4 regions of the Vibrio sp. CB1-5 genome follow, and region 4 is predicted to be linked to each of the others. Evidence: predicted binding sites of a transcription regulator. Region 4 holds the regulator's gene; each other region holds the start of a gene.
The links. Region 4 encodes PurR, which represses purine synthesis genes. Its sites were predicted from a motif close to TNANGNAAACGTTTNCNTNA; they were not measured.
Positions count from the first base shown of each region.

Region 1: a site for PurR is predicted at 4,319-4,338, ahead of ACJB0T_RS11695 (formate--tetrahydrofolate ligase). Genes of this name have one in related genera too.
Region 2: a site for PurR is predicted at 5,382-5,401, ahead of pckA (phosphoenolpyruvate carboxykinase (ATP)). Genes of this name have one in related genera too.
Region 3: a site for PurR is predicted at 5,445-5,464, ahead of ACJB0T_RS17090 (NCS2 family permease). Genes of this name have one in related genera too.

Region 1 is NZ_JBJHPB010000014.1:31,638-39,552, reverse strand. Features, by position in the region: gene ACJB0T_RS11720 (HAD-IA family hydrolase) at 1-517, opposite strand, end outside; gene ACJB0T_RS11715 (hypothetical protein) at 643-1,143, opposite strand; gene ACJB0T_RS11710 (CreA family protein) at 1,216-1,692, shown strand; gene ACJB0T_RS11705 (sensor domain-containing diguanylate cyclase) at 1,734-2,681, opposite strand; gene ACJB0T_RS11700 (inosine/guanosine kinase) at 2,891-4,201, shown strand; gene ACJB0T_RS11695 (formate--tetrahydrofolate ligase) at 4,367-6,115, shown strand; gene ACJB0T_RS11690 (OmpA family protein) at 6,190-6,828, opposite strand; gene ACJB0T_RS11685 (thioredoxin domain-containing protein) at 6,973-7,596, shown strand; gene bamJ (BamJ family beta-barrel-assembly machinery protein) at 7,608-7,915, shown strand, end outside.
Region 2 is NZ_JBJHPB010000013.1:102,423-110,337, forward strand. Features, by position in the region: gene gspE (type II secretion system ATPase GspE) at 1-732, opposite strand, end outside; gene gspD (type II secretion system secretin GspD) at 732-2,756, opposite strand; gene gspC (type II secretion system protein GspC) at 2,788-3,684, opposite strand; gene hslR (ribosome-associated heat shock protein Hsp15) at 3,964-4,350, shown strand; gene hslO (Hsp33 family molecular chaperone HslO) at 4,366-5,247, shown strand; gene pckA (phosphoenolpyruvate carboxykinase (ATP)) at 5,597-7,225, shown strand; gene ACJB0T_RS11535 (AsmA family protein) at 7,337-7,915, shown strand, end outside.
Region 3 is NZ_JBJHPB010000026.1:51,660-59,574, forward strand. Features, by position in the region: gene ACJB0T_RS17060 (GreA/GreB family elongation factor) at 1-91, shown strand, start outside; gene ACJB0T_RS17065 (DUF2884 family protein) at 182-925, shown strand; gene ACJB0T_RS17070 (sodium-dependent transporter) at 1,158-2,519, shown strand; gene ACJB0T_RS17075 (DUF4250 domain-containing protein) at 2,581-2,772, opposite strand; gene ACJB0T_RS17080 (YaeP family protein) at 2,782-2,988, opposite strand; gene ACJB0T_RS17085 (aminoacyl-histidine dipeptidase) at 3,126-4,595, opposite strand; gene ACJB0T_RS17090 (NCS2 family permease) at 5,487-6,779, shown strand; gene gpt (xanthine phosphoribosyltransferase) at 6,811-7,275, shown strand; gene ACJB0T_RS17100 (DMT family transporter) at 7,351-7,915, opposite strand, start outside.
Region 4 is NZ_JBJHPB010000007.1:76,820-84,734, forward strand. Features, by position in the region: gene ACJB0T_RS07335 (TVP38/TMEM64 family protein) at 1-631, opposite strand, end outside; gene ACJB0T_RS07340 (TfoX/Sxy family DNA transformation protein) at 752-1,342, opposite strand; cyclic di-GMP riboswitch class I at 1,458-1,544, opposite strand; gene purR (HTH-type transcriptional repressor PurR) at 1,725-2,729, opposite strand; gene torD (molecular chaperone TorD) at 3,090-3,743, opposite strand; gene torR (two-component system response regulator TorR) at 4,024-4,734, shown strand; gene elyC (envelope biogenesis factor ElyC) at 4,831-5,739, opposite strand; gene cmoM (tRNA uridine 5-oxyacetic acid(34) methyltransferase CmoM) at 5,854-6,636, shown strand; gene mukF (chromosome partition protein MukF) at 6,648-7,915, shown strand, end outside.

The sequences.
Region 1 (7,915 bases), on a different contig from region 4:
TAGCCGTGTCATCAATGTACAAGCACTCGTCAGGCAGAAAGCCCATCATGGTCACTGCATATTGAAGCAAGTCCGGCTCCGGCTTCCAGCTATTAGCATCAAACGCCGAAATCACACGATTACTAAAACGCTGTTCTAGTCCCACTGTCGCCAACATCTTTTTGGCTTTGTGAGTAGGACTATTTGTGACCACACAATATTCAATACCGGATTGATCTAAAAAATCGAGCAGCTCAACGGCTCCTTCCATTGGTCTTAATTGCTCTTCAAACAGACGTTGGGTTTGCTCGCGATAAATAGGCTCTAACAGGTCGAGTGATACGTGGCTCCCCGCCAGTTGTTGAGCAGACGTCAATACGTCGGCAATTTTTCCGCCAACAAAGTTATCCATGACGGCGTCTAACCTAAGTGTCACCCCAACTTGCTCAAACGTTTCTACTATCGCAACACAGCACAAACGCTCGCTATCAACCAAGGTTCCATCACAATCAAACAATACACATTTAATACTCGCCATTATGTATTCAACGACCTTTTGCACTTAATTTTCGTTGAATATTAATACACTTCGGCGAATCAGAAGGCGATGGAATCGAAAGTTTGGATATTTGAAGAGAGCAAAATTCGAAACTCAGTGATTGATCACCGTTTTTCTAACCAAACCTGTGAATTAGTTGCAATCTGGGCACTTTGTATTAGAGAAGCGATACTGGCCGATACATTCGCCTCGTTCCAATCACCGGAAAGTGCGATATCTGAGATCAGCACCGTCTCCCCTTCTGTCGATACCATGGCCGCTGCTGCAACCTCTCCACGCTCAAAACCAACGTACAACGCGTAACTAGGCTCAACGATGATCTGCGTGAGAAATTCGACAATAAGTTGCTGGTGATCATCATTTGCCCAGCGTTTGGAATGTAACAGTGAGAACATAATGGTTAGCCGATGAAAATCGACCAAATGCCATTCAATATTAGTTGTTGAGTCACTGGGAGCTTCAAACGGTTCCAAGTAACAACTAGAGATTGCACCAAGGTAAAGTTCGCGACCTTTGAGGCTCTCTTTGGTTGGATACCCACCTTCTACTTGGCTAGCCAGCCATTGATTCTTTTCGTTGTGGAGGCGTGTGGCTATGTCTTTCATATTAATCCTATTCGATTTTTCGGGTAACCTTAGTTATGGTATACAAAAGCCTAATTTAAAAAGGAATCCTTTATGCTTAAAAAGCTTTTGCTTGTCCCGCTTGCCACATTAGCCCTATCGGGGTGTGGTGACAAAGAGGTGGGCGATGTGTCGCTCGGTATGTTCACATTAAAAGATATTAAACTCAACACTCTTGATGACCCAATTATCACTGGCGTTACGTGTCACGTTGCCAGCATCGAGGCCGATTTGAGCCTGGCCGATCCAAGTGACAGCTCTATCTCATGCCGCCAAACAGGCGAGATCACGCCTGAGATGATTGCTCAAATCGACAAATCAAAGTCTGGCGAAGTGGTGTTTAAGAAGTCCAAAAGTATCTTTTTCAAAAGTATGAAGGTTCGTAGGATTTATGATGCGGACAATCAAACCCTGATGTATCTGTCATATTCAACCAAAGAAACATCAGGCAGCTTTAAACACAGCTTGTCGACCGTACCCTTGTGGGGAACTAAAGCTTACGTAGAATCTCCGGTAGACGTTCAACAGTAGTCCTCGACATATAGTCAGCTCTTTTCTTTAGAGCTGACTTTTTAATGGCAGGTACGTTTCAACTTACATCGTTCACACTCGGTAATATGGCCTTGTTTGTCACAAAAGACCAACGTCATGTTTTTTCCTTCCTTTTCACGTTTCACCGTCATCAACGCCCCATCCGCTTGAGCGACAAGTAAGCCCGTGTTTCCTTCAGTAAGCTGTGAAACACCAAGACTAATGTTAATAGAGAACTTTTGCCCTTCTGAAGACACAAACTCATGTTCAGCAATGCTGGCACGAATTCTCTCCGCCACCTTATAAGCAGCAAATAACGAGGTCAGCGGTAACAGCAAGGCGAATTCATCACCGCCAAAACGAAAGCAATAGTCTTCTTCGCGTACCGATGATTCCATTAGCTTGGCAACGTTTTTAAGGACGTAGTCTCCAATGCTGTGACCATAGCTGTCATTGATATGTTTAAAATTATCGACATCCAGCATGACGTAGCAAAGTGGCTTGTTGTGGCGTACGTGAGCTGCAATTTCTCGCTTTAATTGCAACTCCAAGTAGCGGCGATTGTAGACGCCAGTCAGGACATCTCGAATAGCTAAGTATTCATATTCATCTCGCTTAGCAATAGACTCTGAAATGTCGATCGCCAAACCGAAAATTCCCGCCACATTGCCTTCGTCGTCATAAATCGGTGTTTTCAGAATTTGATAGTGATGGGTCACACCATATATATCCGTGCTTTTTTCAACTTGTGACAGCGATTCTCCTTCGAGCACTTTTCGATCGTGTTGAATAAGATCATGGCACTGTTCAAGGTCAAAAAACTGGGTGTCATCACCGCCAACAATGTCTTCGGCAGGTTTACCAAACAAACGCGACACTGCGTCGTTAACGTAGGTGTAGCGCACATGTTGGTCTTTGACAAAAAAGTAGCAATCTAAACGACTTAGTACCGCTCTAATTTCGTCGACTGTCAGATTTTTCATATCCATAACCTGCGTCCTCTACCTTACCCTAGCATTGAACAGTATTGCATATCGACACACTTTCCGTATGGCAATCGGTTCAATTTGTGACCGCTGACCTAGGTAGCACGCACCCCAAAACTAAAACAACTCACAAACTCAATGCAATTTCATGAAACACAGATAAACTTCTTGTGATATCATGCCGACAAATTTTGAGCCGCTAGCTTTTTATTATGAAATTTCCTGGACAACGCAAGTCAAAACACTACTTTCCTACCAGCAAGAAAGACCTTTCGGTCAGTCAAGCGCAGTCAGCGCCTAAGCTGTACCGTCCAACGATTGTTGGTGTCGGTCAAACCATCGTTGATATCGAAGCACGAGTTGATGATGACTTTTTAGCGAAATACGACTTGAGTAAAGGACACTCACTTGTGCTTGAGGAGAGCAAAGCGGACGCTCTTTATGCAGAACTCGTTGAGAAAGAGTTGATCACTCACCAGTTTCCGGGTGATACGATTGGCAACACACTACACAACTACTCGGTTCTCGCTGATAGCAAATCAGTATTGCTCGGTGTGATGTCAAAAAACATCCAAGTCGGCTCTTACGGCTATCGTTACCTTTGCCGCACATCTTCACGAATGAACCTAAATCATTTGCAGACTGTAGATGGCCCAATTGGTCGTTGTTATACCTTGATCACAGACGACGGCGAACGCACTTTCGCTATCAACGAAGGTGAAATGAACCAACTGCGTCCAGAAAGTGTTCCTGAATCGGTATTTAACAAAGCGTCAGCGCTTGTTGTATCTTCGTACTTGATGCGTGGTAAGCCTGAAGATCCAATGCCACAGGCCGTTGCACGCGCCGTAGAAATCGCAAAACAAAAGTCGGTACCAATCGTACTTACGCTAGGTACAAAGTGGGTAATCGAAGGTAACGAGAAGTTCTGGCAAGATTACATCCAAGAAAACGTGACTATCTTGGCGATGAATGAAGAAGAAGGTGAAGCATTAACTGGCTTTGCTGATCCATTACAAGCCGCTGATAAAGCGCTAGATTGGGTCGACCTTGTCCTGTGTACTGCAGGCCCAGAAGGTCTTTACATGGCAGGTTACTGTGACAACGTCACTCTACGTGAAACCACCCATGACTTGCTATCATCTGAGCAGTTCAGCGATTTCAACCAGTTTGAGTTCAGCCGCGCTATGCGCAAGCAAGACTGTACTGATCCGCAAAAAGTGTACTCACATATTGGCCCTTATCTTGGCGGTCCATTAGAAATCAAAAACACCAATGGTGCTGGCGATGGTGCCCTCTCTGCATTGCTACACGATATGACAGCTAACTCATTCCACAGCAAGAATGTAGCAGACTCAGACAAACACGTTGCACCATGTTTAACATATTCGTCGCTATCGCAAATCTGTAAGTACGCGAACCGTGTAAGTTACGAAGTACTTACCCAGCATTCTCCTCGACTAACGCGCGCGCTACCTGAAAGGGAAGACAGCCTCGAAGAAGAAGCGTACTGGGATCGATAAAAAAGGGCTTCGGCCCTTTTTTTGTTTCTAAATCAGACAACTATTGAGAAACTGGTTAATATTAGTACAGGAGGCTAAATGTTTAGCTTTACAAAGCATATTTAACCAGTATTATCCTGACGCAAACGTTTTCCTCAATAATTTTGTGGCTTTAAAGGACCGTTAATGCTTTCCGATATCGATATCTGTCGTACGACGTCACTCTCCGCTATTTCTGACATTGCCGAGCAAGCAGGCTTGCTTGAGCATGAGTATCATCCGCAAGGTTATCACAAAGCTAAAGTTACTTTAGATGCGGTTTCTCGCCTTAAGGACAACCGTGACGGCAAGCTAATCGTTGTTACTGCGATTACCCCAACCCCGCTGGGTGAAGGAAAAACCGTAACAACTATCGGTTTATCTCAAGGTTTGAAAAAGCTCAACAAGTCGGTGATGGCTTGTATCCGCCAGCCTTCTATGGGCCCAATTTTCGGTGTTAAGGGTGGTGCTGCTGGCGGTGGCTATTCGCAAGTTGCGCCAATGGAAGAGCTAAACCTTCACCTGACAGGTGATATCCACGCCGTTACTGCTGCGCACAACTTGGCTGCAGCCGCTATTGACGCGCGTATCTACCATGAACAGCGTCAAGGATTTGAAGCGTTTGAAAACCGCACTGGATTAAAAGCGCTGAAAATCGATAGCAAGAATGTGGTTTGGAAACGTGTTGTTGACCACAATGACCGTGCCCTGCGTATGGTGACGGTTGGTCAAAACGAGGTTAACAAGACCATTAATGGTTATGAACGCCAAGATGGTTTTGATATTTCTGCTGCGTCTGAACTGATGGCTATCTTAGCGCTATCTAAAGACCTAAAAGACTTACGTGCACGAATCGGTAAGATCGTTGTCGCCTACTCCATCGACGGCACACCGATCACAACAGAAGATCTACAAGTTGCTGGTGCCATGGCAGTGAGCATGAAAGAGGCGATTGAGCCGACTCTAATGCAAACACTGGAAGGCGTACCTACGCTTATCCACGCTGGACCATTTGCAAATATCGCCCATGGTAACTCTTCAATCATTGCGGACAGCATCGCCACTAAACTCAGTGATTTCACTGTTACCGAAGGCGGCTTTGGCTCTGATATGGGTTTTGAGAAAGCATGCAACATTAAAGCTTCAGCGACAGATAAAAAACCTGACTGTGCGGTAATCGTCGCGACACTTCGTGGCCTAAAAGCTAACTCTGGCTTGTATGATCTCAAACCGGGTACACCGATCCCAGATAGCATTTATGGCGAAGACAGTGCTGCACTTGACGCCGGCTTTGAAAACCTAAAGTGGCACATCAATAACGTTGCCAAGTATGGTGTTCCATCTGTCGTCGCAATTAACCGCTTCCCTCAAGATAGCGAAAAAGAGCTTGCTCTACTCAAAGAGTGGGTAGAAGCACTCGATAGCAATTGCGGCGTTGCAATCAGCGAAGGCTTTGCCAAAGGCGGCGAAGGTACTGTCGCTCTGGCTGAAAAAGTGATTGAAGCATGTGAAACAGAAGCTAACTTCAAACCACTGTATACATCTGAGCAAGCCATTGAAGAAAAACTCATGACGGTATGTGAAGTTGGCTACGGTGCGGCACGTGTTACGCTCTCCTATCAGGCTCAGCAGCAGTTAGAGATATACAAGAAACACGGTTTTGATCATCTCGCCGTTTGTTTGGCGAAAACTCCGCTGTCTATCACGACCGATGGCAGTATCAAAGGTGCCCCAACTGGCTTTGATGTGGTGATTCGTGAGTTGCGCTTATGTGCGGGTGCAGGCTTTGTTTACGCACTTTGCGGCAATGTAATGACTATGCCGGGTTTGCCAGATAAGCCAGCCTTTATGAGTTTAGACCTTGATGACGATGGCAACATTGTTGGGCTAAGCTAGCGCTTTCAATACGTTATTGACAGTCAGATACCAAAAAGCGACAGATTCACCGTCGCTTTTTTAGTATTTCTAGATTACTGAGCAACAATCAGTGTCAGTTCCACTCGGCGATTGCAGGCTTTACCAAACTGAGTAGAGTTCGTGCATGCCGGAACGTATTCCCCGTAGCCTCGAGTATAGATCATCTGCTGTGGGACTTTATTACCCACCAGCGCTCGTTTTACCGATTCTGCGCGTTTATTTGCCAAAGAATCATTCAGTTTCACTGTCCCCGTATTGTCGGTATGACCACCAATGACAACATCCACCCCGGTTTGATTTGATAAAAAGCTAGCGAGCTGACTTAACCACTGAGCAGAACCATCAGCGACATTGGCTGAACCCGTGTTGAAATGAATTTTCTGTTTGAGACGAATCATGACGTAGTCACCGGGAATCAGTTCATAATCCAAACCGTGATTAACCAGATATGTTTCCAGTTCATCCCATGACTGAGTTCGATACTGACCATTTGGGCCGCCTACTCTCGCGCTCGACATGATCGGCGCCTCTGCCCAATCGGCGTGCATGACATCGCTCTCTCCACGAGGCGCTGTCTCTAGCATCGCTGGGAACATTTTACTTGTGGTTGCGGACATCGAACTGCACCCTGACAAAATGATCGCAGCACTACCCGTTACAGCAAAAGCTACGATTTTTTTCAGTTTCAACATCACCCACTCCTCACTTTTGAACTTACCCTTTTATCGACCGAAATAGTCAAAGCTTTACAATAAATCTTTCGTCTTTTCTCCTCTTGTGTGGTCCACTCATTCAACGTTACACTCTTTGGGTTAAATTCATTTAGAAGCATTATCATGTTAAAAACACTTTCTAAGTCATTCTCTATATTAGCGCTGGTTGTAGCTATTGCTGCATGCAGCGAATCATCTACTCCTGTCGAAGGCAAACAATATCGTACGCTGGATACCAACTTATCGACATACCGCCTTCCACAAATCACTGAAATCTTCTCTTTGAGCTGTGGCCACTGTCGCAATCTAGAGCCAATGCTACCCGCTTTAGAAGAACAAACGGGTGAAAAGCTTGGTAAACTGCACGTTATGTTCAATGACAGTGCCAAGATTGCCGCGATGATTTTTTACACTGCGGTAATGCAGTCGGAAAACGGTATCGTGCCGGCAGATATGAAAGATAGCCTTTTTGCTTTGGTTCAAGATCATGATCTAGATGGAGAAGCAAAGAAAGCGGAACTCGATCGTATTTTCCACTCTCGTGACATGGTAAGCCCATACGAGCTCGATAAAACGCAGCAAGAGCAATTATTCCGTTATCTAGAAGTCGCGGAGTCAGTCTCTATTGAAGCGCAAATAAATGCGGTACCGACATTTATCGTAAACGGTAAGTATGAAGTCATGGTCTCTGGTCATCAGGGAATCGATGAAATTGCCGAAACTATTAATTACCTAAAAACTAAATAGAAGGAAAGATTGTGTCTAAAATTCTTATCCCTGTTATCGTTCTGCTGCTGGCAGCTTTCATGATTTATCGCACTTGGAACAACAGCAAAGCAGGTGAAGAGAACTTCCAACAAGGTCAGGCATTTTTGCTTGAAAATGCTAAAAAAGAAGGTGTGATCAGCACTGAAAGTGGCCTTCAATATGAAATCCTTCATAAAGGTGAAAATACCGAAACCCCAACGGCTAAGAGCAAGGTAAAAGTGCACTATCACGGTACGCTAATCGATGGCACCGTTTTTGACAGCTCCGTTGATCGTGGAACACCAATCAGCTTTGGCCT
Region 2 (7,915 bases), on a different contig from region 4:
AAAGTTGGCATGGTTATCTGCCGTCATACCTAAGCTGTGTAGATCGAGGCGAGTGGCGTTTTTGTCTAATAGACGCATTACCACTCGCTCGCCATGCGATGACGGCATAGTTGATACACGCACATCCACTGCTCGACCACCGATACGCAGTGAGATACGACCATCTTGTGGTACGCGTTTTTCAGCGATATCCAGCTTAGCCATGACCTTAACGCGCGATACCAAAAGTGGCGCCAGTTTGCGACTTGGCGCCAGAACGTCACGCAATACACCATCAATACGAAAACGGATCGACAGCACTTTCTCGAAGGTTTCGATATGGATATCAGACGCACCTTCTTTGATCGCCTCGCCAAGCATGGCGTTGATCAATTTAATGATTGGCGCATCATCATCGGACTCTAACAAATCTTCATCTTGAGGCAGATCTTCTGCCAAAGAGAAGAAGTCGTCACTATCCGCGCCAATATCTTCCATCAACTGTCTAGCTTCAGAGGAGTCACGCTGGTACGCCTGAGTCAACTTGGCATCAAACTCGCTCGACGGCAGTGCATGCAATGAAAACGGCTTTCGAAATACCCGCTTTACTTCCTGCAAAGCATTAAGCGCCAGCGGTTCTACATAATAGAGAACCGACTGCGACTCCTGCGCTTCAAACACCACTTTAAAGCGATTCGCAAAGCTAAACGGCAAACGGTTTGCTAGCGGGCGATGCTCTGGGCTTTCCATCATTACTTCGCTTCCACCTGATCAATAAACGCTTGGATCTCTGATGGGTAACGCGCCGTCTCATTAAACTCAGGCAGAACAGGGATAAAGCCATCATCCATTAGCTTAAGGCCTTTGTCCGCTTTGAACAGCTGCTCAGCGCGAATGTAGTTGTACTTACGCTGCGTGATGCCGTCTGATGTCATGCCATCACGAATGATGGTTGGCTTAATGAATACCATCAAATTCTTCTTCTCTACCGTAGTAGAGGTCGACGTAAACAAGCGGCCAAGATAAGGAATATCGCCTAAGAACGGTACTTTCGATTCGCTCTCTGCGGCACGCTCATCAATCAAGCCACCAAGCACCAGCATTTGGCCATCCTGGATCATGACTGAAGTGTTGAGCTGACGCTTAGCAAAGCGCACGTCAACGGCACCATTCGCACCTAGGACGTTAGAGACTTCTTGCTCAATGTTGAGCTGAACTGAGTTACCTTCGTTAATCTGTGGGACGACTTTTAGCTTAATACCCACTTCCTTACGATCAACGGTTTGGAATGGGTTGCTGTTGTTTGAGCCTGCTGTTGACCCCGTCAGAACTGGGACTTCTTCACCGACGATGAACGAAGCTTCACCGTTATCCATTACAGTAATGCTTGGCGATGACAGAATGTTCGAATTTGACTGACTAGAAACCGCGGTGATGAGTGCTGTCCAGTCACCGAGGGCAATGCCGACGGCAGCACCTTGCACGCCGCTCAATGCGCTTGCCAATTTAGAGAAGTCACCGGTTGTTGTCGTTTCTACGTTGTATGGATTGCCATCAGCATCGACACGAGTTTCCGTGGTCTTCTTGTCTTTGGCTTCTTCCATGCCGACCATCACGCTACCGATAGACGCACCTGTGTTGCTAAACTGCACCACACTGCCACCATTGACCGAGCCCCACTGAACACCGAGGTTAGCACCATCAACGTCAGCCAATTCTACAATGAGAGCTTCAATCAAGACTTGCGCGCGGCGAATATCCAGCTGAGAGATCACCTCAAGTAGCGCCTTCATAATATCTGGCGGAGCAGTCAGTACTAGCGCATTGGTATCTGGGTGCGCGGCAATCATGACTTCACTGCGATTCGCTGTAGAACCTGATTTTGTTCCTGCTTGCTTCTCTTTTTGCAGGTTATCTGACACGCCTTTCAGCACATCGACCAAATCTTCCGCTTTGGCGTATTTTAGGTATTGAACACGGTTATTGCCTTTAGTGGCCATTTCAATGTCCAGTTGACCAATCAAACGGCGCAAGCGTTGACGCACTTTAGGGTCACCGGAAATAAGAATTGAGTTAGTACGCTCATCAGCCACCAGCTTAGGTTGTAAGAACGCAGGAGTATTTTTGGCATCCGTGGTTTTGTTCAGCGCATCGACAATACGCACCATTTCTGCTGCAGACGCGTTTTTCAGCTCTACTACTTCCACTTCTTTATCACCAGCTTGGTCAACACGCTTGATAATTTCCGCTAGGCGGTTTACCACCGCAGCGCGGCCTGTGATCAAAATGATATTCGCCGGGTCATAATGCACTACGTTACCCGCACCAGCGTTATCATTGAGCTGCCTTAGCAGTGGCGACAACTCACGTACCGAGACGTTTTTAACCGCAACCACACGAGTGACCACAGTATCGCCCACGGCAATATCAGTATCACCGACAACGGGAATCGCGGAGGTTTTCGCGTCTTTGGCTTTGATAACTTTTAGAATGCCGTTGTCCATCTCAACCACAGCGAAGCCATACACTTCGAGAACGTTGAGGAAAAAGCTGTAATACTGCTCTTCATTCAGTACGTCATAACTGCGCACATCGACTTTACCGCGTACGGAAGGATCAACGATGATGGTTTTGTCGAGGTTGCGCCCAACAATATTGATAAACTCATGAAGGTCAGTGCCTTTAAAACTGGCGCTAAATTCATTGGCTGATACCGCGGGTGCAGCCATCAGGCTCCCCATCAATAACCAGGTACTTGTTTTAAGCCAACTTTTCACTTATTGCTCCCTTGTAATACTGTCGACATGACTAAAACTGAATGAAGATGTCATGTTGCTGTCCATCGCGTTCAACGGTGAGGTTTAACTCGGTTAGGTCGGTGATGGATTGATAAATCTGCCCCATCGCAGCAGGGTCAGTTAGGTCAGCACCATTGAGTGCGATGGCGATATCGCCATTTTGTAAACCAACCGAATTGAACAGCTCAGGGTCTCGCCCTGGGCTCACTCGATAACCTGCTACCTTGCCATCACGCTTTACTTGAGAAAGCCTGACGTATTGGAATATTTGCTGTGGGTCTTGGGTAATGGTGCTGCGGATCGCAGCTAGTTTCTCTTCTGAATCGACCGGATTGTTACCTGCGATGTTCGAAGCCGCAGCTCTAGGGCGCTGATTCAATTCCAACTTTTTATATTCCAACCCCTCTAGCATGACGGTTTCATCACGGCCAGAATTGGAAATAATAATCCGATCGATAAGAACTGCATTCACAGTTGCACGGGTACCATCAATCTGTTCACCGATACCATAAGTGCCTTGCTTACCTCTATGAGCAACGACGGCTAGACTGCGCTCAGGGTTCGAACTCACCACGGAGCCGACAAGAACCACATTAAGACGAGTTTTAGGCGCGTCAGTGACTACCGGTGCTTGCACCACTTTTTGCTTTTTGCTGTAACGACCAAAAATATTGGCATTGTTGATATCTGACGACTGCAGCTTAGTCGTTTGCACATTATTTGGGGCATTCACTGCCGTTGGTGCAACCCAGCGTGTTACGGAGTGCGATTGCGGAAACAACTGCCACAACAAAGCCCCAGCGATCCAAGAAGAGATAACAAGCAACACTAAGGTGACAATAAGACTAATTTGAGACTGGTACTGCGTACAACGTCGTAAAAATGAAGTTAAAGAGGCCGCGGTCATGCCATTCGCCGATATAGATATTCCTTTCACCCTTTTAACTTCCTGCTAGGTAATGAACGTTCCGATATTTCACTATGTTATAAATCTCGAAGATATAAGCAACCTTTTTACTCATTGCCAACCGACAGACTATAGCATATCTGCTGTGACAGTAATGCTATTGCGAATGTGGGGTTGAATTTTTTAGATCTGAGCACCATTTAGTACACCAATAGCAAGATAAATCTATCACTAGTTCAGTTTGGCTCACCAATACTGACTTAGAAACTAGGAATGACAATGAGTTCCGAGAATAATTCCGTTCGTTTGGACAAATGGTTGTGGGCTGCTCGCTTCTATAAAACCAGAAGTATCGCACGAAATATGGTCGACGGCGGCAAAGTCCACTACAATGGACAGCGCTCGAAGCCGAGCAAAATAGTGGAATTGGGAGCAGTGATCGCCCTGCGCCAAGGTAATGAAGAGAAAACCGTGGTCATTGAGCGAATCTCTGATCAACGTCGAGGTGCACCGGAAGCCCAGACTCTCTATAGCGAGACTTCAGAGAGTATCGCCAAGCGAGAAGACAACGCGTTGAAAAGAAAACTGCACGCACATAACCCAAGTCCAGAGCGTCGACCTGACAAGAAACAGCGTCGAGACATCATTAAATTTAAACACCAATAAGCTGGAGCTTCCTCAATGGCTAACAACATACTTAACCGCTACCTTTTTGAAGAACTGTCTGTGCGCGGCGAACTCGTGCAACTGGATACCGCTTATCAAGAAATTCTATCAAGCCAAGACTACCCAGCTCCGCTACAAAAGCTACTTGGTGACCTACTCGTGTCCACCAGCCTTTTGACTGCGACACTTAAGTTTGAAGGCTCGATTACGATGCAGCTTCAAGGTGACGGTCCGGTATCACTTGCTGTAATCAACGGTGACCACAACCAAAAGCTTCGTGGTGTAGCGCGTTGGGAAGGTGACATTGCCGACGATGCCAACATCCATGACATGATGGGCAAAGGCTACCTAGTTATCACCATCACTCCTGATAAGGGCGAGCGCTACCAAGGTGTCGTAGGCCTAGAGGGTGACACACTTGCTGAAGTTCTTGAAGGTTACTTCGAACGCTCTGAGCAGCTAAAAACACGCTTGTGGATCCGCACAGGTGAGTTTGAAGGTAAACCACATGCTGCAGGTATGATGCTACAGGTGATGCCTGATGGTACAGGTTCAGCTGAGGACTTTGAACATCTAGAGCAACTGACCAATACCGTAAAAGACGAAGAGTTATTTGGCCTAGAGGCGAACACGCTGCTGTATCGCTTGTACAACCAAGATAAAGTACAAGTATTCGAACCAAAACAAGTCGAGTTTTTCTGTGGCTGCTCACGTGAGCGCAGCGCGGGTGCCATTTCAACGGTAGCACAAGAAGAGATCATGGATATTCTTGCACAAGATGGCGAAGTCGCACTTCACTGTGATTACTGTGGTACCACGTACGCTTTCGACGAACCAGAAATCAAAGCGATTTTTGCGGATGCTCAATCAGCATCTGGTGATAACACCGTTCACTAAAATCTGAACGTTTTCAAACCCAAAAGCCAGCTCGTTAACGAACTGGCTTTTTTTGTTCGTTTTTTTTAACAACGTTGCAAAAAACATGAACAGAACATCTAACTAGAGGTGGTTTTATTGTGTTACATTTGATCTAGCGCAAAGGTTTGCTTTGAGGAAAAATCACCCAAATTCAATATGTGATAAAACACTTAAAACCATCAATAACTGATGAGTAATTTTTGAGCTACCTCCCTGTTTTCTCGGATATCCGTTGCTAGCATGGAGTTCAAAATAAAAAACAAAATAACAACTAAACAATTATTACTACAATTTTAAAATCCCTACAAAAATCCAATAAGGAGCACCTATGACCGTTATGGACATTAACAAGGCTGCACAAATCGATCTAACCAAGTACGGAATCACTGGCGTAACTGACATCGTTCGCAACCCAAGCTACGAACAGTTATTTGAAGAGGAAACTCGCGAAGGTCTAGAAGGCTACGAGAAAGGCGTAGTTACTGAGCTTGGCGCCGTTGCTGTAGATACGGGGATCTTTACTGGACGCTCTCCAAAAGACAAATTTATCGTTAAAGACGCCACAACTGAAGAAAACATGTGGTGGACTAACGACAAGGTTAAAAATGACAACAAACCTATGTCTCAAGAGGTATGGAGCGACCTTAAAACTCTGGTTACTGGTCAACTATCCAATAAACGTTTATTTGTGATCGACGGATTCTGCGGTACCAACCCAGATACTCGCCTATGCATTCGTATTATCACTGAAGTAGCGTGGCAAGCGCACTTCGTTAAAAACATGTTCATTCGTCCAACAGAAGAAGAGCTCGCAACCTTCGAGCCTGATTTCGTTGTTATGAATGGCGCTAAATGCACCAACCAGAAATGGGAAGAGCACGGCCTTAACTCTGAAAACTTCACTGTGTTCAACCTAACTGAAAGAATGCAGCTTATCGGTGGTACTTGGTACGGCGGCGAAATGAAGAAAGGTATGTTCGCAATGATGAACTACTTCTTACCACTTCGTGATATCGCCTCTATGCACTGTTCTGCAAACATGGGCGAAGACGGTGATGTGGCGGTGTTCTTTGGTCTATCTGGTACAGGTAAAACCACACTATCAACCGACCCTAAACGTGCGCTAATCGGTGACGATGAACACGGCTGGGATGATGACGGTATCTTCAACTACGAAGGTGGCTGCTACGCGAAGACTATCAACCTATCGAAAGAAGCTGAGCCAGACATCTACAATGCGATCCGCAGAGATGCGCTACTAGAGAACGTGACTGTTCGCAATGACGGCTCTATCGACTTTGATGATGGTTCGAAAACAGAAAATACTCGTGTTTCATACCCACTTCACCACATTGACAACATTGTGAAGCCAGTATCGAAAGGCGGTCACGCGAATAAGGTGATCTTCCTATCTGCTGATGCGTTCGGTGTTCTACCACCAGTATCTAAGCTAACGCCAGAGCAAACTAAGTACCACTTCCTATCAGGCTTTACGGCTAAGTTAGCTGGTACTGAGCGTGGCATCACAGAGCCAACGCCAACCTTCTCTGCGTGTTTCGGTGCCGCGTTCCTAACGCTACACCCAACTAAGTACGCAGAAGTACTTGTTAAGCGTATGGAAGCTGCTGGCGCTGAGGCCTACCTGGTTAACACTGGCTGGAACGGCACAGGTAAACGTATCTCTATCCAAGATACTCGCGGCATTATCGATGCGATCCTTGATGGCTCTATCGAAAATGCAGAAACCACTAGCATTCCTGTGTTTAACCTAGAGGTACCGACCTCACTTCCAGGCGTGGATCCATCTATCTTAGATCCTCGTGAAACCTATGTTGACCCTCTTCAGTGGGAAAGCAAAGCGGAAGATCTTGCCAAGCGCTTCATCGCGAACTTCGACAAGTATACCGATAATGCTGAAGGCCAAGCTCTGGTTGCAGCAGGCCCACAACTAGACTAATAAGTTAGATATAAATCCAACTTTTTAAACCCAGCCCCCTAATTTAGAGGGGCTTTTTTCATCTATACACGCTAAATTATTGTTTATGTTGAACGATTAGGCTTTGTCACTGTGGTAAGAAAGTTTGTAGCACTGTTCGTTGCCCTCATGGCACTGGGTCTGCTTTCCATTTTGTTGGTGTTTGGTGTATTGCATACTCAATACGCAAAGCCAATGGTGAGCTACGCGCTAGAGAAAATACTGAATATTCACATCTACAGTGAAGCCGTCCACTATCACTATCCTAATCAGATCACATTTGAAAACGCTCGATTTGAGATTGCGGAACAGCCGCCAATTGAAGTTGCGACGCTTTCTGTTTGGTTGGCAGGTCATTTGTCGACTCAACAACCACTCACTGTTCAAGAATTACTGATTGATGGCACGACCCTAAATGGCAGAAACCCACTCCCCTTAGAGTTGATTGAGCGCTGGCAGATCGAAAACCTGGCGATTGATCATATGGATTACAGCGACAATGAACTGATCATCAACGATCTGCGCCTGCAAGTAAAAGGACTTATCGCTGGTGATTCACTTATGTCATCTCAAGGCGAAATCCAACTAGAGGCTTCTCAACTCAATTATCAAGGCTCTGCGCTGCATGATGTTTTACTTGACGGCCTGTTTGCGAAAGATAACAGCAAGCTG
Region 3 (7,915 bases), on a different contig from region 4:
TAAGGCTTTGCTTGGGCAGAATATAGATGATGAAGTGAGTCTGGCTATCGGAGATTCCGTGCAGCACTATGCTATTATCGCGATTCAGTAACGACTTTGGATCGCTTCGAGAACTGTACAGACGATCTGACCAATAGGGTGTGCTATGAAATTACCTAAACTTTTTCCAACGACAACAGCGCTGCTTAGCGTTGTCGCACTTAGCAGTGCTTTAGTGGCGAGCAATGCTTACGCTTTTGGGCAGTGCGGAGTGGACATTAAGAATGAAGTTCACCTAGATGGTGAACAAGTAGAAATCGTTAAAGCCAGTTCTAAAGTCTTGATTGATGAAGACAATAACCTGTTCATTAACGGTAAAGCGATTGAACTGAGTCAGCTACAACAAGATGCCTTGGAAAGCTATCGTGAGAACATGAACAAGTACGTGCCTCAAGCGAAAGAGCTCGCGTCTAATGGCCTTGAGTTGACCAATGAACTTATCGATGACGTCGCTGAGAGTTTCGATAACTCTGAGGCGTTTCAAAACGTCAAACAAGCGGTTGGTGAGTTTTTTGCTGATGTTCAATCTCGCTACGAAGAGAGCGGTGATTTTGTCCTAAAGTCTGAAGCCTTTAGCAGTTTTATGGACAATTGGGAGCAAGATTTAGCAAAGGCAAAAGAGGTCTTCAACAAAGAATTTTTCAGTAGTGCATTTACTGCGTTACAAGAAAAGATGAGTGAAGAGGGTGGGTTAAATCTTACAGAGCTCTCTAAGCAGATGGATGAACTCAAAGCAAAAATGTCGGACACCATGAAAGAGCAGTCAGAGTCATTAAAGCAGCAGGCAGAAGAGTACTGTGATTCACTCAATGATGTCGCAGAGCAAGAGCAGCAGTTACAGAAAACCATTCCGGAGCTTAAGGACTATCAAGTCTTTACTATCTAATCACTGCTCTAAATGATGCGTTCGCCCCAAGGTAAATAGGTGTTTGCTTTGGGGCTTTTTATTTTATTTAAGTAGACTTTTTTAGACTGGATATCTACATGGTGCTCACCTTGTGGATTCTTTCTTTGCTTGGATGGCAAAAATTAGAGTATTACCCCAAAAACATTTGCTCTTCACTCATTTTTCACATACCGTACCAGCAAACTAGTACGATATGGTAAGTGCAGTAGGTATGTCAAACACATCTTCCGCTCCAAGAGAGCGCTTTGGTTCCCGATTAGGCTTTATTCTTGCCGCTGCAGGTGCGGCCGTTGGATTGGGCAATATTTGGGGTTTCCCAACACAAGCTGCCAGCAACGGTGGTGGTGCTTTCCTTTTGGTGTATTTAGTCATGATATTGGTCGTGGCGTTTCCTATGTTAGTGGTGGAAATGGCCATCGGTCGACATGGTCAGGCGAACCCTGTCGATAGTATGAAATCTCTTACCTCCAACCCTATCGGTAAACTTATTGGTGGTATGGTCGGATGGATTGGCCTAGCCGTACCTTGCGCGGTATTGGCGTTCTATTCCATTGTTGGTGGTTGGCTGATTTGCTTCTTGTTTGGCGCATTGGCAGACATCGCCGGCCTGACGTCACTTGCAGATTGGTTCAAAGGTTTTAGTGTCGAAAGAAACGTGTTTGGTACGGTGCTTTTCTATCTGTTGACGGTGTTGATTGTTCAAGGCGGGGTAAAGAAGGGCATTGAAAAATGGTCGACACGCTTGATGCCATCGCTGTTTATCCTTTTTGGACTGCTGTTTATCTATATCATGATGCAGCAAGGTGCAATTGAAGGTCTTAAACATTACTTGATCCCAGATTTTGAAAAAGTATGGGACAGAAAACTCATTCTCGCAGCCATGGGACAAGGCTTCTTCTCGTTGACGATTGGTGGCTGTTCAATGCTTATCTACGGCTCTTATTTGTCGAAAAAAGAGAACCTACCGAAGATGGCGATGAATGTGACCTTAGTAGATACGTCGGTGGCGTTTATAGCTGGTCTTGTGGTGATGCCGGCAATGTTTGTCGCGATGCAAAAAGGCGTTCAGATTTACGCAGAAGATGGCTCATTGCTCAGCTCAGATACTTTGGTCTTTACAGTATTACCATTGATGTTTGAGTCATTGGGCATGCTTGGTTTAGTGTTCTCTGTGGTGTTCTTCTTGCTATTGACCATTGCAGCGCTAACTTCATCTATCTCGATGCTGGAGTGTCCGGTTGCCCTTGTCGATGAGCGCTTTAACACCGGTCGTAAGAAAACCAGTTGGGTACTCGGTGCGCTTATTGCGCTGTTTAGTATCTACATTGTATTTAACTTTGGTGGACTGTTCGGCTTTGTCGCTATGGTTGCAACGCAATACTTACAGCCTATTGCTGCACTGTTGTTCTGCTTGTTTGGTGGTTGGGTATGGAGCCGGGCGAGTAAGATCAAAGAGCTTGAGCAAGGTTGCCCAGACTTCCAACTTGGCTGGTTTGGTAAGGTATGGCCTTGGTACGTGAAGTTTATCTGCCCAGTGCTCGTCGTTACCGTGATCTGGGCGTCATTTGGCTAATCACTGACTATGAATCAAGAATGAAAAAACACCGCTGAGGGAAACCTAGCGGTGTTTTTGTTTACCTGAACTGACCTGCATCTTCTAGAAAGTCAAAGCCAGCACTGGCAAGCTTCTCGATAAGAGCCGATTTGCTAATGTCGAAGTAGTTGACGAGCTTATCTAAATCCCCGCCAAAGTCGTCACGCAGTTTCATGTTGACGATACTCATTAGCATCACAGGATCCATAGTTTCAAAGTTGGCTAGATTCATCTTTAGTCTCTACTTGTCTTCAAAATCCGAAATCAATAAGTTTGCCGCCGCGAATGCCGCTTGTTCACGGACATCTTTTGGCAGGCTTTCATTGGCAGCCACTTCGTTTAGTGCTCGGACGGCACATGAGATTGCTTGTGGAATGTAGGCTTGGTCGCCACTACCAATTTGTGCGTAGATTTCACGAACCAATTCACAACAACCGTAAACTTGCATAATGTCTTTCTCTAAAAATGATAACTGGTCTCAATATACACAGGCTGCAGAGGAAACTCAAAAGCCACAATTGATGTGAAACAAAAAAGCCGATGTTTTGGTTAAACATCGGCTTATCAATCACAATACTGGCTAAATTAAGCTTTAGCAGGAATCGCTTCTAGTAGGGCTACCATTTGGTTCCAGAATAGCTCAACCGTGTCGATTTTTACTTTCTCGTCAGGCGAGTGAGGGAACTTAATGGTTGGGCCGAAAGAGACCATGTCCATGTTTGGATACGGTTCTTTGAATAGGCCACACTCTAGACCCGCGTGGATCACCATGATGTTTGGTTTGTGACCGTAGATACCTTCGTACATATCACGGAAGATAGCCATGATCTCTGACTCTGGGTCTGGTTTCCAACCAGGGTAAGCACCAGAGCACTCAATCGTCGCACCGGCAAGCTCTGCGACTGATGCTAGCATGCCTTCTACTTGAGAGCGGCCAGAATCGATAAGCGAGCGAATAAGGCATAGCACTTCAACTTTATCCGCTTGCGTCGTGATTACACCAACGTTTAGTGACGTCTCAACGACACCTTCAATGTCGTCACTCATACGAATAACACCATTCGGACAAGCATTCAGTGCTGCGATAAAGCGGGATTGAGCGTTAGACTCGAACACATCGCCAAGATTTGCGGCTTCGTTAAAGCTAATAATGTCAGTTTCAATAGCGCCTAGCTCAGATTTCAGGAGCTCAGTGTAGAAGCTGTAAAGTTCTTCTAGCTTCGCTAGGTTTTCTTCTGGTAGTGCTAAAGTAACAAAACCTTCGCGTGGAATAGCGTTACGTAGGCTGCCACCACGGAATTCAATTAGGCGAGCACCAAGTTCCTTTGCGTGACCTGCTAAGAAACGGCCAAGCAGTTTGTTGGCGTTGCCACGACCAGTGTGAATATCACAGCCAGAGTGGCCGCCTTTCAAACCTTTCAGTGTTAGCTGACGTGCAACATAGCCTTGAGGTGCCGCTTCGCGAGTGATGTCGAACGTGATAGCTGCGTCAATACCGCCCGCACAACCCATGTATACTTCGCCTTCTTGTTCTGAGTCAGTGTTTAGAAGAATGTCACCTTCTAACCAACCTGCCTCTAGACCGAATGCGCCAGTCATGCCAGCTTCTTCATCGATGGTCAGTAGAACCTCTAGTGGGCCGTGTTTGATATCGTTTGAAGCAAGTACAGCTAGGCACGTTGCCATACCGATGCCATTATCAGCACCTAGCGTTGTGCCTTTTGCGGTTACCCACTCACCATCAATGTATGGCTGGATTGGGTCTTGAGTGAAATCGTGGTCAGTGTCTTCATTTTTTTGAGGCACCATATCGATGTGCGCTTGTAGAACCACTCCTTTCTTGTCTTCCATGCCTGCCGTTGCTGGCTTTTTAATGAATACGTTGCCTGTCGCGTCGCGTTTTACATCAAGACCCTGCTCTTTCGCCCAGCCAATAATGTACTGTGCTAATGCTTCTTCATGCTTTGAAGGGTGTGGGATTGAGCAGATTTTGTCGAAAAATTGCCAAACCGGTGCCGGTGACAACTTGCTGATTTCAGAATGGAATTCAGACACGGAACTCTCCTTTATGCAGACTAGGCTAGATTGTTATTCCTCAGATGTTTGGATTCGAGGTGAAAACATCTGGTTTTCTAGCTTATTTAAGATAAAGGCAAGAATACCATTAGTTGTAAACAACGAGTAGTAAAAGCAAAGCAATTATGTAATGTTGGGTGTTACTGAAATGATTTACAAAGTGCGCAGAAGTGCATATTGATGATAACATTATCCGTAATAAAATTACAAAATTGGTGGTGAATTTCAGGAATTATGAAATTTATGTGACTTGGATCGCTATTGGTCTTGTAATTTAAATTCAATATGGTATTCTTTTGAACAGTTGATTGATTCAACATAGCTTGTTCAAGGATTGAGCCCGATTTATCGCCTCCAAGGAACCGAGATTCAAAGCAACTTTATCCACTATTTGTTTTGTTAGAAGGTGATGTTATGCAAGGTTTAGCAAGCGCGATGTTTTGGACCAGCCAAAACGTATATACGAAAGACTTCGCGTACAATGTCTACTACGGTAGATAGTAATTAAGATTTTCCCCTAAATTGAGAATTTATTGTTGGTTATATACCCCAATTGATGACCAAATTATTCTACCGCCACTCTCAGGAGTGGCGTTTTTTTTACCTTTTTCTAAGAAATGCCATCTTAATCTCAAAAAGTATGGTGAATTTTCGTCCAGTTATCCCACCTTATCGCTATGATTAAATAGGGCGTAAATGCGGTAACTATTTCAATTTGTTAGCAGTCGTTACCGAATAGGTTTCATATCAACCGGAAAATATGTTGATTAGAGTCTAAATTCTAGCTGGAATTTGCGTTTTGATAACCTTATAATTCGCGCCAATCGTTTACGCAACCGTTTACTTTTTACACTTTTTAGGGATTCGATTATGCTCGAGAAGCTGTTCAAGCTCAGTGAAAATGGCACCACAGTGCGCACTGAGATTATCGCAGGTATCACTACCTTCCTGACGATGGCTTATATTATTTTTGTTAACCCAGCAATTCTAGCTGATGCCGGCATGGATCGCGGCGCAGTATTCGTTGCAACCTGTCTAGCAGCTGCGATTGGCTGTTTTATCATGGGTTTTGTTGCTAACTACCCAATTGCTCAAGCGCCAGGTATGGGTCTAAACGCCTTCTTTACCTACGCGGTTGTTCTGGGTATGGGTTATACATGGCAAGTCGCACTGGCGGCGGTATTCTGCTCTGGTATTTTATTCATTCTACTGAGTGTGTTTAAGATCCGTGAGTGGATTATTAACTCCATTCCTATGTCGCTTCGTACCGGTATCTCAGCGGGTATCGGTCTGTTCCTAGCGCTGATTGCTCTGAAGAATGCGGGTATCGTAGTTGATAACCCAGCGACGCTTGTATCTCTAGGTCACATTACTTCTCTACCAGCTACACTGGCTGCTGTTGGTTTCTTCATTACTATCGCTCTTGTTCACCGTGGTGTTAAAGGCGCGGTTATGATTGCCATCCTTGCAGTAACAGGTCTAGGCCTTATTTTTGGTGATGTTCAGTGGGGCGGCATTATGTCTACGCCACCAAGCATTGCACCAACGTTCATGCAGCTTGATTTTTCTGCAGTGTTCGAAATCGGTATGATTTCTGTTGTGTTTGCTTTCCTATTTGTTGACTTGTTCGATACGGCAGGCACGTTAGTAGGCGTAGCCCAAAAAGCAGACCTTATCGGTAAAGATGGTAAAATCCCTCGTCTAAACAAAGCACTGCTGGCTGACTCAACAGCGACTTCAGTAGGTGCACTACTCGGTACATCAAACACCACCTCTTATGTAGAAAGTACAGCTGGCGTTGCAGCAGGTGGTCGTACTGGTCTGACTGCAGTTGTTGTTGGCATTTTGTTTGTACTTGCATTATTCTTCTCGCCTTTGGCGGGTATGATCCCAGCTTACGCAACCGCGGGTGCGCTATTCTATGTAGCAATCCTCATGATGTCTGGTCTAGTTGGTATCGATTGGAGAGACATCACTGAAGCGGCACCGGTTGTTGTAACTTGCTTGCTGATGCCATTTACATTCTCAATTGCAGAAGGCATCTCACTTGGCTTCATCGCTTACGCTGCTATTAAAGCATTGAGTGGTAAAGGTCGCGAAGTATCCATGAGTGTTTGGGTAATGTCTGCAATCTTTGTCATCAAGTACATTGTGGCTGCTTAAGTCTCGAATACGGTTTAATTAGGTTATTATTATGGCTAACAAATTCATCATCACTTGGGACAATATGCACGCATATTGCCGTCAACTCGCTGAGCGTCAAATGCCAGCTGAACAGTGGAAAGGCATTATCGGTGTAAGTCGTGGCGGTCTAGTACCAGCTGCGATTCTAGCTCGTGAGCTAGGTATTCGTTATGTAGACACAGTATGTATCTCTAGCTACGACCACGATCACCAACGTGATATGACGGTACTGAAAGCACCAGAGCACGACGGTGAAGGTTACCTAATCGTTGATGATCTAGTAGATAGCGGCGACACGGCTCGTAAAATCCGTGAAATGTACCCTAAAGCTAAACTAGTAACAGTGTGTGCTAAGCCTGCTGGCGTTGAGCTAGTTGACGAATACATTGTTGATATCGACCAAGATTGTTGGATCGAACAGCCATGGGATATGGCACTGTCTTACGTTGAGCCAATTAACCGTAAGCAAAAGTAAACAGTGATGTTTGAAAAACCGCGATAGTTGATATCGCGGTTTTTTTTCGTCTGCCCTTAGTTTGTCTTTTGAGTTTTACTCAGCCGGTTTGTTGGTTAACGGGCTTCTAGGAGCTTGGCGACGCTTTGGTTCATAGTTGGAGATAGCCACACCGACAAAGATGATCGCAGACCCTATCCACTGACTGATGGATATCTCTTCCTTAAGGTAGAACACCGATAGGAACACGGTAATCACAGGTACCAAATTAATAAATGATGACGCACTGGCGGCACCGATAACGGAAATGGCTTGGTTAAAAAATAGATACGCCACCACAGAGCCCCCCAATGCCATAAACAGAACGGCAATAATGGCGTCTAGCCCAACCGGCTTTAATACCATGGCACTATCCATCATCCACCACTCCAAAAGTGGCCAAGGCAGCAGTAATAGGCTTCCGTACAGGAAGATGTAGTACATAAAAAGATTGTTAGGCGTATCTTGTTTATTGCGCTCCACAAAAATGTTGTAAACCGCAAAGCAGAAAGTGCTAAGTAACAGCAGCAAATCGCCAACCGAATAGTCAATATTGAGCAGTTTCTCCAATTGCCCATCAAATACGATGTAAATAACCCCAACATAGGCTCCTAAAAAGCCA
Region 4 (7,915 bases):
TGAGCGGGAACAAACCAAGTAGCGCAAAGGAAGCCAATACTGTCGGCGACACTATGCCAGATAGACTATCAATGTTGGCAAGTTGCGTACCAGCGTTTAGATACACCGCAGTACCAGGTAGCATGCCTAGCTGACTCACCAGGTAGTACTTTGATGCACGGATTGGTGTTAGACCCATTAATAGGTTGATCAAAAAGAATGGGAATACTGGGATGAGTCTGAGTGAGAATAGGTAAAAGGCACCATCTTTCTCCACACCTTTATTAATGGTATCGAGCTTTGAACCAAACTTACTTTGCACCCAATCGCGAAGCAAAAATCGACTGCTCAAAAATGCCAGTGTTGCCCCAATGGTACTTGCGAATGAAACCAGTAATAAACTCGTCCAAAACCCGAATAGAGCAGCACCGAGCAAGGTAACGACTGCTGCTCCTGGAATGGAAAACGCGGTGATTGCGATGTAGGCAAAAAAGTAGGTAAGTGCCGCAGTAACAAAATTCGCATCGATGTACTCAGCAAGTGCGGCTTGCTGCGCTTTGGCGTTCTCGAGCGTAAGATGCTGACCAAAATTAACGCCTAAAAATATGATGATGGCAACCAGTACTAACCCAAGTATTAGCTTCTTGCTCATGACGATATCCTTTGTAATGTCTCAGTATTAGTGTAGTAGAAAGGGCAGGCGAGCTTTTCCTTTCATCTAATACGAAAAAAATCAGCCATAAGGCTGATTTTTTATTGGGAAAACCAAGGGTTAGTTGATTAAGCTAGCAAGCTCTTCTCGTTTGGTTTGTGGTATCACAGACCAGTGAGTGCCGTTGATGGCACCTTCTAGAGCCCATAGCAACTCAAGTCCAACTGAACTTGAATGGGTTCTTTGAATGGCTTTGAATGCCTCAACAGAACCGTGCTGCTGCAAATCGCACACAGATTCGATGCCGGCTTTCTTAAGCATACGCTCAGTCGCCAGTCGCAAATTAGGAAGATCTTTTAATCGGTTTGGCTTCGTCTCTGACTGTTGCTCTTTTTCAGTTTTTGCAAACGCGAGCGCTTGTTTAGCATGAGTCAAGATAGCGTCTTGATCTTGCCAACAATCGTCTGGTAGCGCGAAGTACTTAGTTACCACGGGAAATCCACGCTTTTTATAAACGTATGGTTTGTAACCTAGCTTTTTAAAGGTGGAAATGGTCTGATGGTCAGTTCTGATATGTAATTTGTTATTTACTGCCAATGCAAACATCGTATCATCTACGAAGATGCCAAATCCGCCGAACATGGATCGAGACTTTACTCTTCCAAGCTGAGCGAACAACTGCATTGAATCTTTTAGTATAGGATTGTCCATGCTTATTCTTTTCTCGGTGTTATTGATTGTGTCACCAAAATCAGGTCCGAGAGTATAGCAAACGGGTGTCAGAGCTCTGTTAAGCCGCCGCTATAACTGAGTCTTTTCCCTTGCCATCGGCAACCCCGCTACCTATCAATAAAATTGGTTTAGGCCGGAGGCTTTGCGTCCCACCTTTTCAGATGGTTTGCCCTGTGCGTGACACATATAGCATATAGGAAAACTATGTAAGTGATTGATTGTAGATTTTTGGAAATGTGATCTTGGTTCAAATAATGTTTGGTTATTTGTGCCTCAAGGTGAATAAAAAAATTGACATAAGCAGTGGAAAAGTTTGAATGGAGATCAAAAAAAAGTGCCGAAATCGGCACTTTTGTCAGCGTTAGGTTAGGGCTTTGACAGAGTCACGATCTACAATTTCTGGGTGCATTTCGAAAATGCGTTTTTCGTGACCTTTATCTTTGATTCGTTCTAGTAGAATCTCAAAGGCATTTTTACCAACACGTCGCTTCGGTTGGTGCACTGTTGTCAGCGGTGGCGAAAAGTATTCAGCCAGTTCAATATTGTCATAACCGATAACAGAGATATCTTCAGGTACGCGCACACCAAGCTGTTGCAGGCGACTCATCAATCCAAATGCCATTGTGTCATTAAAACAGAATACGGCCGTTGGTCTCTCTTCCATTGCAGCGATGCGGTTAGCAGCGATAACCGCAGTATCACATTCAAAGTTACCTTCTAGAATGCGATCTTCTTTCATCTCTATGCCTGCTTCCGCTAGCGCGCGTTTGTAGCCGATGATGCGTTCTTGGCATACCGCTTTTTCTAGGTGACCACTTAGGCAAGCAATGTCAGTATGACCTTTCTCAATCAGGAACTTAGTCGCTAGATAGCCACCTTCCTCTGAGTTATCGATGATCTTATCGGCTTGAGAGCTCTCTGGACCCCAATCCATGATCACTTTTGGAATGTCGGCGTGACGGTCAAGCATCTCAAGAAGCTCTTCAGTCAAGTCAGAACACATTACCAAAATGCCATCTACGCGTTTTTCCGCTAGCATTCGGATGTAGTCGCGCTGCTTCTCGTAAACACCACCTGTGTTACACAGAATCAGGGTATAACCTTGGCGGTAGCAGTAACTTTCTACACCATCGATCACTTCTGAGAAGAATAAGTTTGTCGATTGGGTAACCAACATACCAATGGTTTTAGTCGAGTTACATTTCAAACTACGAGCAACAGCACTAGGCGCATAGTTAAGTTCATCGACGGCAGCCATCACTTTTTCTTGTGTTGCTTCTGCAACAAAGCGAGTTTTATTAATTACGTGGGATACTGTGGTCGTGGAAACGCCAGCAAGTCGGGCGACATCTTTAATGGTTGCCATAGTGATATCCTATAAGTCGCGGCTTATTGAATTAGTGAGTAAACGTTTGTGCCGCTTTAATTTTAGTGGTTCCAGCGCTTTTGTGAATAAACGGATGCAAAAGCGGAAACCGGCAAGTGTATGCAAGCCTAAGTAGAATCGACAAATTGAGCTCAAAGCTCAATATTGACACCTAAGTGGAGGTGACTTTCTGTAATACCAATGGGCGATTGCATTTAAACGGCGGATTGTAGTCGCAGCTTAGTGAGCTGGCAATCATTTATCCCACAAATTTATAACTAAGGCGCAAAATTGACTCAGATGACTGAAAACCATGTTTGCACCTTTAGTGTGTGTTGCGCCTATTCGTTGAAATCGTAGTTAGTCGTTTTCATCCGTAAGGTAGGTCAGGTCTAACTGACAGAAGGCGTGTAAGAGGAGAGCAGCAGCAGAGTAGAAACCAAATTCATCAAACTGTTGGCACTTCTTAACAAACTGAGGTAACCAACTCATTAGATGAGTATTGATGAAGTCCGCTTGTTCGTGCAGTGCATCATTCATATGTGTGTCGTTTTCCAACTCGTTCGAACGGATGATGAGGTTACCTAAAAAATCGAGTTCGATGGCAAGGTGGTCCGCAGGCTCATTGAGATCTTTATTTACCGCGATACCGTGCTCGGCGAGCAGATCTGCCATATCTTGTGCAGGCTGGTCATTGAGTAGGCCAGAAGTGCCAATGTACATTGAGGCATAAGGCAGTGCGCCATATTTGTCGGTCTTCAAAAACAGATCACAAAAATCGGCAGAGAGTTCCAACTGAGCATCTTCACGTATTTGTAATCTATTGAGCGAATCAGTGAAGGTTTTTATTGGCTCCGACAGCGATGGGTTTTCGCCAAGGCCAGTTAGAAACGAACGTATTTCAGGGCTGTGATATTTGCTGAGCTCATCGTCCGTCAGCTCAGCCGCAAACAAGCTCGATAGCCACCAATAGATTTCCGCACGTTGCTCATTAAATGCTTTGATTTCTTGCATTTGTATAGTCTCCAAAAATGATACTTCTATTTTAGCCAATAAAGATGAATAGCAATAACGTGTACTATGAATAAATGAGTTAAATTATTAAAAAATATGAAAAGCAGGTCTTTGTCAGATATTTGCGTATTTTCATTTCTGTTGCATATGCCGTTTGAAGGTTTTGGTTGTTTTGAATCAAAAAAAAGTAGGTTTGTGCCGTTCTCTGCTGTCGTGGACTAGAATTGTGAATGTTTATGAATAGAATGGCCTTGTCATTACAGATTGAGATAGTACAGATATGAAATATCACGTTTTGGTTGTAGAAGATGACGTAGTCACTCGCAGTAAGCTCGCTGGCTATTTCGAAAATGAAGGTTATCTAGTTAGTGAAGCCCAAGATGGCAACGAAATGCGTCAGGTGCTTCAAGAGTCGAGTATTGACTTAGTTATGCTTGATATCAATCTTCCGAAAGAAGATGGCCTAATGCTGACCAGAGAACTGAGAAGTCAGTCTGATATTGGCATTATTCTAGTAACAGGTCGCACTGACAGCATCGATAAAATCGTTGGCCTTGAGATGGGGGCGGATGATTACGTCACTAAGCCGTTTGAGCTGCGTGAGCTGTTGGTGAGAGTAAAGAACCTGTTGTGGCGTATTTCGCTTGCGCGCAAGCAGCCAGTGTTGGAATCATCGACTCAAAGTGAGCATGTTATTCACTTTGGCGAGTGGGCGTTTGATAAGCAGCGCCGATCGCTGAGTAACAATGGTGATCCTGTGAAACTGACCAAGGCGGAATATGAGCTGTTGGTTGCGCTATCCACTTATCCGAATCAAGTGCTGAGCCGTGAACGGATCTTGAATATGATCAGCCATCGAGTTGATGCGCCAAATGATCGAACGATTGATGTATTAATTCGTCGCATGAGAGCGAAAATGGAAATGGATCCTAAGAATCCTCAGATTTTTATTACTGTTCATGGTGAAGGGTATATGTTCGCTGGCGACTAACATCATTAGACAGTTTACATTACGTATTAGCTCCAGTTACCAAAAAGGTGACTGGAGCTTTTTTATGGGAGCAAGCTTGCTTTTAACTTTCTAAGCTTACTCATTTGTCGAGGGGCTCTTATCGCTCTCGGACTCATCACTTGGCGCAAGCTGTTGTTCAATTTGTTGCTGCTCTAATTGCGCGGGCTCCGCTGACTCAGTTTCAAATTCAGAAACCGAAAATGACAAATCTTGCATGCTCTCATTAGCAACCCAATCTCGAAGGCGCTGCCACAGCTGACCTAAAGTTTCATGCCAATAACGCTCTGTCTGCTCAAGATAACGAGCTTGAGGTGTGTAGCGACTCCAAGCCTGCTCTACGTCCTCTTGAGCCAAAAAGTTTGTAGGCGCTGGATAAGGGTTAAGGCCAGCAGCCTCAAACTCATACATTGCTCGCTGCATATGACTGGCTGATGTCACCAAAACCAGCTTTTTGCTTTGTACAAACGCCGAAGCTTGACGCGCTTCTTCCCAAGTGTCTTTTGCAGCTTCAAGCAAAATGATGTCGGGTTTTGACACGCCAAGAGCGAGTGCCACTTTCGCCATGACTCTGGCATGACTGACATTGGTACCACCGGCATAGCCAGATAAAATCAGTTTACTTCCCGGATACATGCGCATGACACGAATGCCCTCGGTCAAGCGCATCAGTGAGGTACGAGATAACTCTGAAGTTGGAGGAATATCGTCATCGACCACGTGGCCGCCGCCAAGCACCATTACGTAATCAATGGACTCTTTAATCGGTAAAAAGGCGCTGTATTGACGCTCTAGCGGCATCAATAAACGGCTAGAGAGCGGCTGGAATGCAATAAGAAATGTCCCACACAGCGATACGAGAACCAACAAGCTGCCAAACTTACGTCTTGCGGTAAACATGATAAGAAGCAATCCCAAGAAACCAAGGATTAGCATAGCGGGCAAAGGCATTAGTAATGCAGACACCAGCTTTTTCAGCTCAAACATAGAATAATAGTCCGAAAAAACACCACTTAACGCTAAAAAAGGGACTTGCCCCTTTATTCCTGTCACTTATATGACAGAATAGCTGTACGACTGGTTATCTTAACTCAATAAATCGTGATGCAAGACCGTAATTTCGACGATATCGCCCACAAATTTGCAAAAAATATTTACGGCTCCGAGAAGGGAGAAATCCGCCAAACTATTGTTTGGGAAGATTTAACTCAAGCTCTTGCCGAGCTGGATGATACTAAAAAAACACTCAAAGTATTAGATGCTGGTGGTGGATTAGGTCAAGTTTCGCAGCGTATCGCTGAGCGCGGGCACCATATCACCTTGTGTGACCTTTCTTCTGAAATGCTTAAGTTAGCTAAAGCAGAGGTTGAAAAAAACGGGCTACTCTCGCAATATCACTGGATCCACAGTCCAGTACAACGTATTGCGGAGCACATGGAACAGCAAGTTGATCTCACTTTGTTCCATGCAGTGATGGAGTGGTTGGCCGATCCAAGACCAGCCCTCGAAGCAGTATTACAACAAGTGAAACCTGGCGGTATCGCTTCTGTCATGTTTTACAATCATCATGGATTGGTATTTAAGAATGTCATTTGCGGCAATATTCCTCATGTATTAGATGGAATGCCGCATAGAAAAAGATTTAAGCTTCAACCGCAAAAAGGGTTGAAGCCAGAGGACGTGTATCAGTGGATTGAAGAAGCCGGGTTTGAAATATGTGGCAAATCTGGCATTCGTTCATTCAGTGATTACATTGGCAATATGCAGTACATGGGAGATTACACCGCTGAAGATGTTCTAAAACTGGAACAACAGCTGTGTCGCCAAGAGCCTTATCTCTCCATGGGTCGATACATACATGTATGGGCTAGGAAAAAACAATAACAGGAAAGACCATGAGTGATAACACTCTAAATGCTGATGACCGACCGATAGACGAGCTAGTCGGATGGGTAAAACAGCATGATTTTGCGTTGAATCTTTCCACTGAACGGTTGGCATTCCTCATCTCCATTGCGGTGTTGAGTAATGAAAGATTTGATGAAGAACTGGGCGAGGGCGAGTTGCATGATGCATTTAAGATCGTCACCGGGCAGTTTGAGCAAACAGGCGAAGCCACGGCGTTTCGTGCGAACAATGCGATTAATGAACTGGTCAAGCAGCGCCTATTAAGCCGCTTTACCAGTGAAGTCAACGATGGGGCGAGCATTTACAGGCTCAGCCCTCTTGCCATCGGTATCACCGATTACTACGTCAGACATCGCGAATTCTCCAAGTTACGACTCTCTATCCAGCTTTCAATGGTGGCAGGTGAGATGGCAAAAGCCATTGAAGCTGCGCAAGAAGGCGGGACGGTTGCCCATTGGCGCAAGAATGTATTTGGCGTGTTGAAATACTCCGTTGGCGAGATTTTCGACCAGATCGATCTTAACCAGCGTGTAATGGATGAACAGCAGCAGTCGGTGAAACTTCAGATTGCGGAGCTGCTAAATAAAGATTGGCGCGATGCGATCAACAACTGTGAGACTCTGCTTTCAGAAACCTCAGCAACGCTGCGCGAGCTGCAAGATACCTTGCAAGCGGCGGGTGATGAGCTGCAAACCCAGATTTTAGACATTCAAGAAATCGTCTATGGCGATGATGAACTCGAGTTCGTGGGTGAAGCGCTATTTGGCTTGCAGATGAAACTTGATCGCATCATTAGCTGGGGCCAGCAAGCGATTGACTTGTGGATCGGTTATGACCGCCACGTGCATAAGTTTATTCGTACTGCGATCGATATGGATCAAAATCGCGCCTTTAGCCAAAGGCTGCGCCAATCGGTTACAGACTATTTTGATGCTCCTTGGTATCTCACTTACGCCGATGCCGAGAAGCTCACCGATCTTCGTGACGAAGCCCTTGTACTTCGCAATGCAGAAGTGACCGGTGCGGTGCCACTTGAAGTGGAATACGAAGAATTTGAACAAGTAAATGATGAGCTCGCTGAGCGCATTGGAGACATGCTGAAAGGTCATAAAGAACAAGGCACTCCAATCGATCTTGGCTTGGTGCTACGCGATTACCTCGCGTCACACCCACATACTCACCATTTTGATCTCGCAAGAATTGTTGTAGACCAAGCCGTTCGATTGGGTTACTCCCAGTCCGATTACTCGGCTAT